DNA from 3 places in the Pseudomonas sp. S2_B10 genome. Region 3 is predicted to be linked to each of the others. Evidence: riboswitches for the same ligand, from Rfam matches in the RefSeq annotation. Region 3 holds a riboswitch; each other region holds the start of a gene.

Region 1 (3,267 bases), 820 kb from region 3:
TGTAGACCGCTGCGCGCTCGGCTTCGGAGAAGGTGTTCTCGGTCATGGCCCCATCGCTGGCAAGCCAGCTCCCACAGGAGATCGCATTTCTTCAGGAAGCTCACCATTCACTGTGGGAGCGAGCTTGCTCGCGAAGCCGGCCTCACTGTCTGGCGCAAACAATGCCGCAATCGCAGTCGGATTCGATGGGAAATAAAAGTGCACGTACGACGCCGTCATCCGCCCCTCGCGATAAACCGCCTCAGCGCCGCGCCCGCCATTGGGGCTCAGCCCACGGGCAATCGGCGTCAGCTCTGTGGTGGTCAGGGAATGATGATAGGTATGCCCACGCAACTCCCCTTCCGGCAATTCAACCGCCTGCAACGCCAGCGCCGCCAGACGCTTCTGCATCACCGCCTCGCCCTTGAGCAAACCGACCAGCTCAGCACGGGTGCCTTCCACGTCGGTCAGCGAATCAAGCAGGTAAAGCATGCCGCCACACTCGGCGAGCAAGGGCTTGCCCGCCGTATGGTGCGCGCGGATCGCCGCCAGCATCGAGGCGTTTTGCGCCAGCGCGACGTGATGCAACTCTGGATAGCCGCCCGGCAGATACAGGCTGTCCGCCTCGGGCAATTGCGTGTCGCGGATCGGCGAGAAGAAGCGCAATTCGGCGCCCATCGCCCGCAGCAGATCGAGACTGGCGCCATAGGTGAAGGCAAAGGCTTCATCGCGGGCAACGGCGATGCGCACACCTTTTAATAGAGGCTCGGCGGCGATGACGTCAGGCGCGGCGAATTCAACGGCCGGTGGCAGCGCGACCTCGCAACTGCTGGCCAGCGCATCGGCGGCCGCGTCGAGGCGCAGATCCAGATCATTCAATTCGCTGGCCTGAACCAGGCCGAGGTGGCGGCTCGGCAATTCGATACCGGTTTCGCGGGACAGCGCACCGTACCAGCGCAGACCTTCGGTGAGGCTGCCTTCGAGTAATTGCGCATGGCGCAAGGTGCCGACGCGGTTGGCCAGCACGCCAGCGAACGGCAAGTCCGGCTGATACTTGGCCAGGCCCAGCGCCAAGGCGCCAAAGGTCTGCGCCATGGCGGTGCCGTCGATCACGCCGAGCACCGGCACACCGAAGTGGCGCGCCAGATCAGCGCTGGATGGCGTGCCGTCGAACAGGCCCATCACGCCCTCGATCAGAATCAGGTCAGCCTCGGCGGCGGCTTCCCACAACAGCCGGCGACTTTCCTGCTCGCCGACCATCCACATGTCCAGTTGATACACCGGCGCACCGCTGGCGCGCTCGAGGATCATCGGATCGAGAAAGTCCGGGCCGCATTTGAATACGCGCACCTTGCGCCCCTGATTGCGATGCAAACGGGCGAGTGCGGCGGTGACGGTGGTCTTGCCCTGACCGGAGGCCGGCGCGGCGATCAACACCGCCGGGCAGTGACGTGGTTGCTTCAAAGTTCGACGCCTTTCTGCGCTTTGATCCCGGCCTGAAAGGCGTGCTTGAGCATGCCCATCTCGGTAACCGTGTCGCCCATCTCGATCATTTCCGGCTTGGCGCCGCGACCGGTGACCACCACGTGCTGCATCGGCGGGCGCGCTTGCAAATCGCTGAGCACCTGATCGAGATCGAGGTAGCCGTGCTTGAGGGCGATGTTCAATTCATCGAGCACCACCAGACCGATCGAAGGGTCGCGCAACAATTCACGCGAGACTTCCCAAGCGGCGGTCGCAGCGGCGATGTCGCGCTGACGATCCTGGGTTTCCCAGGTGAAGCCTTCGCCCATGACGTGGAAACGCACCTGCTCGGGGAAGCGGCGGAAAAACAATTCTTCGCCGGTGCTGTTGCGGCCCTTGATGAACTGCACAACGCCGCACTGCATGCCGTGGCCCATCGCGCGGGCGAGCATGCCGAACGCCGAGCTGCTCTTGCCTTTGCCATTGCCGCTCAGCACCAGCACCAGGCCACATTCGTCGGGCGAGTTGGCGATGCGTTCGTCGATCACGGCCTTCTTGCGCTGCATGCGCGCCAGATGGCGTTCGTCACGCTCGGGGGAATCAGTCATGGGGGGAGCTCTCCGTTGAGGCTGGATAACGGCGGGCAGGCACAAGAATAGACGGCAAAAAGCCTGGCATCGCCCACCGTGATGCCGCTGAGATGGATCAGGCCGGTCTCCGGGCTCATGAGCGGCGTTTCGCCGGACTGCGCGCCTTCCCGCTTCTTTCGAGGCAGTGGCTCAAGGCGCAGTTTTCACTCATTTACCGTTGCGGGGGCAGCGCCGGGATCGTCGTGGCTTCGCTTGAAGACCACCCTCACCGGCTTCCCTGTTTCACTCTGTCGACGCGGGGCCACAGAGCACCTGAAACAAGCGGCGAAGGTTAGAGGGTTGGGGGTGGAGCGTCAATTGAAGAGGCGCTTTGCGCGCGAATAACTGCCGCTGATCCATTGTGCAGCGGCAATCTTGTGCCAGACTGCGACAAGTGATATCAAAGAGCCATGCTTTTTTCGAAAGCCCACTACAACAATAAGGATGACGACGATGCAAGGCATGATCATCAGCAACCCGCGCCTGGAATTCCTGCGCCCGTTGCTGGAACGCTGGTTTGACTGTATCGATCGCTACAACACCGTACGCGGCGACAACGACACGCCATATTGGCACGACGAGAAAGCCAATCTCGGCCTGCTCGCGGCAGCGGCGTGGATGGCTGAAATGGTCACGCTGAACGACACGGCCACGCGCAAACAGAACGAAGAAGGCGAACGCAATGCTCGCGCCGACCTGCTGATTGCCGGCGCCGAAGACCGCGCGTTCATTCAGGCCACGCAACGTTGGCCACGGGTCAACAATCTCAACCTGACCCAGGCACTGCTCGACATCACCGTTGATGCCAAGCGCATCAGCTACGCCAGCGATCTCAAGCTCGGCTGCCTCTTTGTTGCTCCGCAAAAACCTCAGCACAGCGCCAGCCCCGAAGAATTGCAGGACATGGTCGACGACCTGCAAAAGGAACACACCTGCGCCGTGGCCTGGTATTTCCCCTACGCCTATCGCAAATTGCACAGCGACGCGGGCAACTATCATCCGGGCATCGCCATGCTGTTCAAGGAAGCCCGCGGTTGAGCAGTTGAACCATCGGGCCTGCGCCCTCCTCTATGTTTAGGAATGCATTCATAGGGAAGATCAGCAATGCGCAAGGCCCAACTCGCTCTTATCATCGCCGTCGCTGGCGGGCTCGCCGCCTGCGGTGAAACCTCCAGCCTGCAAGTCTCCGACGGCA
Region 2 (3,267 bases), 810 kb from region 3:
TGGAGGTGCTGTTTCTCGGTGAAAGCCAGACGTGCAGCGTGGTGACTGCGGGCGGGACGTCGATGACGGTGAAAGCGCTATCGGCAGCGGGCATGCCGCTCAAGGCCGGCGATCCGGTACGGGTGCGCTGGGCGACGGCGGATGCTTGTGTTTATACCGAGTGGACCGAGAGCGCCTTGAACAAGGCTGCCGGGGCTCACTGATTGCGCTGAGTCAGTTGGATCTACCCCCTCACCCCAGCCCTCTCCCCCACGGGGGGCGAGGGGGAAAGGGAGCCGATCTTCATGCTGTTCAAAATGTAAGTTCGACTCGGTATCGCACGTCGGCGTATCTCGCAACAACACCTCGGTCAGTCACCTCTCCCATTGGGAGAGGGCTAGGGTGAGGGCAAGCAGGCGACACGGTATTAGCCAATGGCCCGGTACCCTTCAATCTCATCCGGCCACGCCGTCAGCACTTCAAACCCGCTCTCCGTCACCGCGACCATATGCTCCCACTGCGCCGACAACGAGCCGTCCTTGGTCAATACGGTCCAGCCATCCGGCATGTTCTTCACATGGCGTTTGCCGGCGTTGAGCATCGGTTCCACGGTGAAAATCATTCCGGCCTTGAGCTTCAGCCCTTGATTGGGAAAGCCGTAATGCAGGATCTGCGGTTCGTCGTGATAGACCTTGCCGATGCCGTGGCCGCAGTATTCGCGTACCACGCTGAAGCCCTCCGCCTCCGCCAGGCTCTGGATCGCGTGGCCGATATCGCCCAGTGTTGCGCCGGGTTTCACTGCACGGATGCCCGCGCACATGGCTTCGTAGGTGGTCTTGATCAGGTGCTGCGCTTCGGGAGTCGCCTCGCCCACCACATACATGCGACTGGTATCGCCGAACCAGCCGTCCTTGATCACCGCGATGTCGAGGTTGACGATGTCGCCGTCTTTCAATGGCGTACCCGATGGAATCCCGTGGCACACCACATCGTTGACCGACGCACAGACGGTTTTCGGGAAGCCGTGATAACCGACATTGGCTGGCACCGCCTTCTGCACATTGACGATGTAATCGTTGCACAGCCGGTCCAGCTCATCGGTGGTCACACCGGCCTTCACATGCGGCACCAGCATTGCCAGCACTTCGGCGGCGAGTTTGCCGGCGGCGCGGGATTTTTCGATGTCGGCCGGGGTGTTGATCTTGATCTGGTTTCTCATGCGCTGACGGCTTCCTGAGTCAGTTGTTGCAGATCCAGCCCACCATTCTGTTCGGCGCGGATCAGCAGGCGGCAAATGGCGCTGTGGTCGAGGTTGGGATGCAGCTCGGCGAGCATGCCGATGCGCATCCAGTGCTCGGCCTGCGCGTTGATCGAGCGGCTGAGGGCGTTGCTGGAGATACGCAGGTTCTCGTGCATGTCCTCTGAGATTTTTACGATGCCCATATATGAATCCGATACGATGTGTATATGGAACGTATATTAGCCAAGCTTACCCTCGGATTGCAAACGCTCCGCCACGCAAACACGCACCCGTGTAGGAGCTGCCGAAGGCTGCGATCTTTTGATCTTGCCCGTTAAAGACCAGATCAAAAGATCGCAGCCTTCGGCAGCTCCTACCAAAGCAGATTCGGCTCCCCATCAGCGGCCTGATCGACTACCATGCCCGCGCCGGTTTCCACACGGAATTAATAGGGAATCCGAGGTGCTCCACGCATCAATCGGAACTGCCCCCGCAACTGTAGGTGCCGAGCCTGCTCCTCGACTGCCACTGGGTGAATCCCGGGAAGGCCGGAGCGTGGCGATGACGCATCAGTCAGGAGACCTGCCGGCACAGTGACTGACCAACCGGCGGGGTGTCCGGGAAGGACATCGTGCCGTGCGCATTTTCCCCGTGCCGGCCTTGCGCAGTTTCCACGACCGCGCCCGAGGTGTGTTTCCAAACCGTACCCGCCCGCTCCCGTACGGTTCCCTTGGAGACTGCCCCATGCTGCTGCCCCGCGTTGCCACCCTGCTCACCGCTCTGAGCCTTTGCGCCCTGGCGCAAGCGGCGCCGACTGCGTATCCGCTGACCGTCGAAAATTGTGGCAGCAGCCTGACCTTTCAACACGCACCTGCGCGCACGGTGACTATCGGCCAGGCCGGCACCGAAATGCTCTACGCCTTGGGTCTGGGCGACAAAGTCGTCGGCACTTCGCTGTGGTTCAACGATGTGCTGGGCACATACAAAGCACAGAACGACAGGATCGAGCGCCTCGCCGACAACGAGCCGAGTTTCGAAGCGGTGATCGCCAAACGCCCGGAGCTGGTTGCCGTCGAGCTGGAATGGATGGTCGGCCCGCAAGGCGCGGTCGGCACCCGCGAGCAGTTTCATGAACTGAAGATTCCGACCTATCTGCTGCCCTCCGATTGCGAAGCCAAGGACAACCTCGTGGGTTCGGACGGCACGCGGCTGGCGCCGTTTCGCATCGACAGCATCTACAAAAGCGTGAGCCAACTGGCGGCGATTTTCGATGTGCAGGCGCGTGGCGAGCAGCTCAATGAGCAGCTCAAAGCCAGCCTCGCGCAGTCGATCGCCACCGCGAAAAAGCAGCAGCGCAAAGACGTCAGCGCCCTGGTGTGGTTCTCCAGCGCCGAGATGGACATCGAGCCTTTCGTGGCCGGGCACAAAGGTGTGCCCGATTTCATGCTCAGCACCCTCGGCGTGCGCAACGTCGTCGAGTCGGATGAAGAATGGCCAACCGTCGGCTGGGAAACCATCGCCAAGGCCAACCCGACATTTCTGGTGATCGCGCGCATGGATCGTCGACGTTTCCCGGCGGACGACTATCAGAAGAAACTCGCCTTCCTGCGCAGTGATCCGGTGACGCGCAACATGGATGCGGTCAAGCACAACCGCATCATCATCCTAGACGCCATGGCCATGCAGGCCAGCCTGCGCACCTTCGACGGCCTCGAACAACTGGCCAGCGCCATCAACGGCTACGACCTGTCGCAATGAGCAGACGCCTGATCCGTTTGCTGCTGGTGCTGTTGACGCTGTCGGTCGCGCTGATTGGCGGCGTGGCCATTGGTGAGACTTCGATCGAGCCGAGCGTGGTGTTGCAGGTGCTGGCGAACAAGCTGTGGGGCGCCGGTTATGTGCTCGACCCGATCGACGAAGGTATCGTCTGGAACTATCGCCTGACCCGCGCGCTGGTCGCGGCGGCCTGCGGCGCCGGTCTGGCGACCTGTGGCGTAATCCTGCAGTCGCTGCTGCGCAATCCGTTGGCCGATCCGTATCTGCTGGGG
Region 3 (3,267 bases):
CGCCGGGGCCGGCGCCGATGAAGTAGACGGTCATCGTTGAATCCTTGTGAAGAGGCGCAGGCACACTGCAGATGAAGCGTGCTCATGATCGATGGCGGGGATTATCGGGATTTTATGCAGCGCCGGCCAATGCCAGCGTGGCCTGCGCATATTTCTGCCGGTGGATCAGCAGTTTCGCCGGCGCCTGAATCAGTTGCTCGGCGAGCGCCAGCGCGGCGCTTTCCGCCACGCCGTAGCAGCCGGTGCGCTCAAAGGCGATCTGCGATTGATGGCTGAGGCGCTGCTGATAGGGCGCCAGTTCGGCACTGTTGAAATACTGCAGCGGCAGGTTCAATTGTGTGGCCAGTTCCAGCAACCCCGGTTCGTCGCGCTTGAGGTCGATACTCGCCAAAGCCTTGACCGCTCGCAACTCGATGCGGTGCGCCTGCAACGCTTGATCGAGTAATGCACGCAACGTACTGGCCGGGCAGCCGCGCTGGCAGCCGAGGCCGACCACGAGGGTCGGCGCTGCGCGGTCATCGGTCATGCCTGATATGGGCCTGCGCTTTTGCGGCGGAACAACCATGCACTGATCAGGCCCAAGGCCAGCCAGAACGCGACGTTGGTCAGCTGCGAAGCGATTTTGAACTGGGTTTCCAATGCCTCTGGAGCGAGCATCGAATGCACCTGCGGTTGCGGGGCGCCGATCACATGCGGCACGGCGAGAATCGCCACACCGAGAAGCTTCATCAGCCAGTGACGACTGAAGGCAATCAGTGCCAGACCGACGGCGGTCGAAGCGGCAGTGCCGATCCACCAGATCTGCCGCGATGCCAGATCGGCAGCCGCAGTGCCCGGCAATTCAGGTGGCAGGCCCAAGGTCGGCGCGAGAACGAACGTGGCGTAACCGGCCAGACCCCAGAGCAGCCCTTGCGAGGTCTTGGTCGGCGCGCGCAAGGTGTACAGGCCGGCGAGCATCAAGGCGAAACCCACTGCCACCACCAGATTACCGCCAGTGGTCGAGACCACGCGCTGCCAGCCGTCTTCCGGCTCCCAGGCTTCGCCATCATGGCTGTGGGCGGCGGTGCCGGCGGCGTGTTCGTGGACTTGCGCGACCGGTTCGGATTTCTCGAAGGATTCGGCCTGCAGAATCAACGGTGATACCCAGAAACTCTGCAGCAGGGTCAGCAGCAGGGCGGCCAGCAAGCCGGTGAAGCCTGCGGTTTGCGCGATACGCTTGATCATTTCGGCAGGCCTCAGTGGCACGGGAACGCGGCGCTGTGGCGGGTATCGTGGGCGGCGTTGTGCACCGCTTCGATGTGCGAGAAACCGGCGAACCAGACCAGGCTGGCACCGAGGATCGAGGCGAAGAGGGCGGCGGCGACGCGTTGGCCGAGTGTGGTGCTGCTGGAGATGTGGTCAGTGTGGCTGACGGTGTTACTGATGATCGACATAGCGCTTCCCTCTGAAATGTCAGCGGGTAAACAGAGCGCATGAAAATCCCTGCGGGCCGGGCACGCAGGGATTTCGAACAGCGCCCGCCCACCGCGGGTTTGTTTGTGTTCAGCGGCGCTTGCGCGTGCTGGGTGTTGCGGGCCGGTCTCCGGGCTCGCGAGGGGTTGGCTGGTCGCCGACCTGCAAGCATCACCTTCCCATGCCGGGGCACAGTGGATCTGACGCTTCGCTCGCTTACCGTTGCGGGGGCAGCACCGGACTGACATGGCTTTGAGTAAAGCACATGATTCACCGGTTTCCCGTTTCACCCTGTGAGGGGCACCCGTAACAAGGTGTGCAGGAGAACATGGGTTTGGGTTTTTAGTCAATTTCCGGGAGTTTTCGGTACTGCAGTGGGGGTATTTTTCTGATGTTTTTGTGTGTATATCCGTTGCTGCGGGTGTTGCTGATTACGGTTTCGCCCTTACGGCGAGGCACTTTTTCCAAACGCCGAAAAAGTACCCAAAAAGGCTTGCTCCTACGTTCGGCCCTCGCAGGCTCGGGTTCCTTCGCTCCGGGACTGATCCGGGCGCAGCGGCTCCGGTTTGCTTCGCTGCACCTACACTCGCTGTGTACGACTGCGTCGTACGGTCGCTGCGCTCCCACGCCCGGATCAATCCCTCCACTCAGCCTTGCGACGTCGCCGGTGGATCAAGATCAAGAGCACTCGAGCTAACGCTCATTGTTGAGTGGGGCGGCTGCGCTGCTTTACTTTTGCTTTTGTGGGAGCGAGCCTGCTCGCGAAGGCGGCCTGACAGCCGACCTGTTCTTGAGCTGGTGCGCGATCCAACTGTAGGAGCTGCCGAAGGCTGCGATCTTTTGCTTTTGCCTTTGCCTTTGCTTTTGCTCTGGCTTTTGATCTTTTGCCCCTTCGGCAGGCTTCGTTACGGGATCGATCCGGGGGTGGGAGCGCAGCGACCGTACGACGCAGTCGTACACAGCGGAAGGAGGTGCAGCGAAGCAAACCGTAGCCGCTGCGCCCGGATCGGTCCCGTAACGAAGGTACCCCGAGCCCCAGCGAGCGGGCCGTACGCCGGGGCAAAGCCTTTTGGTTCCTTTTTGGCGTTTGAAAAAGGGACTCGCTGTAAGAGCGAAACCATAAGAAGCCGTTACCGCAGCAACGGATATACCCCCAGTTTCAGACTCACCGACCATTGACCCACGACGGACCCATGCGTAGCCTTGCGCTTTCGAGGTTCTTCGGCACTCGCCGAAGCTAAGAAGGGAACGCGGTCAAAGCCGCGGCTGCCCCCGCAACTGTGAACGGTGATGTTCGTTGCCACGCCACTGCCAGCTCAACCGATGAGCCAGCGGGAAGGCGCAATGGACGCCAGGCCCAACGCCTGAACGCCGTCAGCCAGGAGACCTGCCTCGTCACAGATTCTCACTACAACCGGGCGGGGTGATCCGGTGGCGAATGCTTCCGGCGTGCACGCGCGCTGCCGGTTCTCGTCCCGTATGCCCGCCGCTTGCCAAAGGGCATACCGATGAAAACACTGGCCAAACTCCCCGTCACCATCGTCACCGGTTTCCTCGGTTCGGGCAAAACCACGCTGCTGCGGCACATGCTTGACAACGCTCAGGGCCGGCGCATCGCGGTGATCGTCAATGAGTTTGGCGAGTTGGGCATCGACGGTGAAATCCTCAAGCAATGCACCATCGGCTGCACCGAAGAAGAGGCCACCGGCCGCGTTTATGAGCTGGCCAACGGCTGCCTGTGCTGCACCGTGCAGGAAGAATTCTTCCCGGTAATGCGCGAACTGGTTGCCCGTCGCGGCGATCTCGACCACATCC

Evidence for each region. Region 3 has a riboswitch for cobalamin ahead of AB4O45_RS24945 (CbtB domain-containing protein). Riboswitches for the same ligand answer to the same signal wherever they lie in the genome.
Region 1: linked by a shared signal. The riboswitch ahead of cobO (cob(I)yrinic acid a,c-diamide adenosyltransferase) and the one ahead of AB4O45_RS24945 (CbtB domain-containing protein) in region 3 are both predicted to bind cobalamin.
Region 2: linked by a shared signal. The riboswitch ahead of AB4O45_RS01740 (ABC transporter substrate-binding protein) and the one ahead of AB4O45_RS24945 (CbtB domain-containing protein) in region 3 are both predicted to bind cobalamin.

Annotation. Positions count from the first base shown of each region.
Region 1 covers NZ_CP162768.1:4,772,664-4,775,930, reverse strand. The annotation lists gene bluB (5,6-dimethylbenzimidazole synthase) at 1-46, opposite strand, end outside; gene AB4O45_RS21370 (cobyrinate a,c-diamide synthase) at 43-1,443, opposite strand; gene cobO (cob(I)yrinic acid a,c-diamide adenosyltransferase) at 1,440-2,051, opposite strand; cobalamin riboswitch at 2,135-2,364, opposite strand; gene AB4O45_RS21360 (hypothetical protein) at 2,526-3,110, shown strand; gene AB4O45_RS21355 (PQQ-dependent sugar dehydrogenase) at 3,177-3,267, shown strand, end outside.
Region 2 covers NZ_CP162768.1:424,930-428,196, forward strand. The annotation lists gene AB4O45_RS01725 (ABC transporter ATP-binding protein) at 1-203, shown strand, start outside; gene map (type I methionyl aminopeptidase) at 407-1,198, opposite strand; gene AB4O45_RS01735 (ParD-like family protein) at 1,195-1,422, opposite strand; cobalamin riboswitch at 1,632-1,823, shown strand; gene AB4O45_RS01740 (ABC transporter substrate-binding protein) at 1,964-2,977, shown strand; gene AB4O45_RS01745 (FecCD family ABC transporter permease) at 2,974-3,267, shown strand, end outside.
Region 3 covers NZ_CP162768.1:5,587,867-5,591,133, forward strand. The annotation lists gene cobM (precorrin-4 C(11)-methyltransferase) at 1-34, opposite strand, end outside; gene AB4O45_RS24935 (cobalamin biosynthesis protein) at 113-526, opposite strand; gene AB4O45_RS24940 (CbtA family protein) at 523-1,224, opposite strand; gene AB4O45_RS24945 (CbtB domain-containing protein) at 1,236-1,433, opposite strand; cobalamin riboswitch at 1,557-1,775, opposite strand; cobalamin riboswitch at 2,650-2,861, shown strand; gene cobW (cobalamin biosynthesis protein CobW) at 2,961-3,267, shown strand, end outside.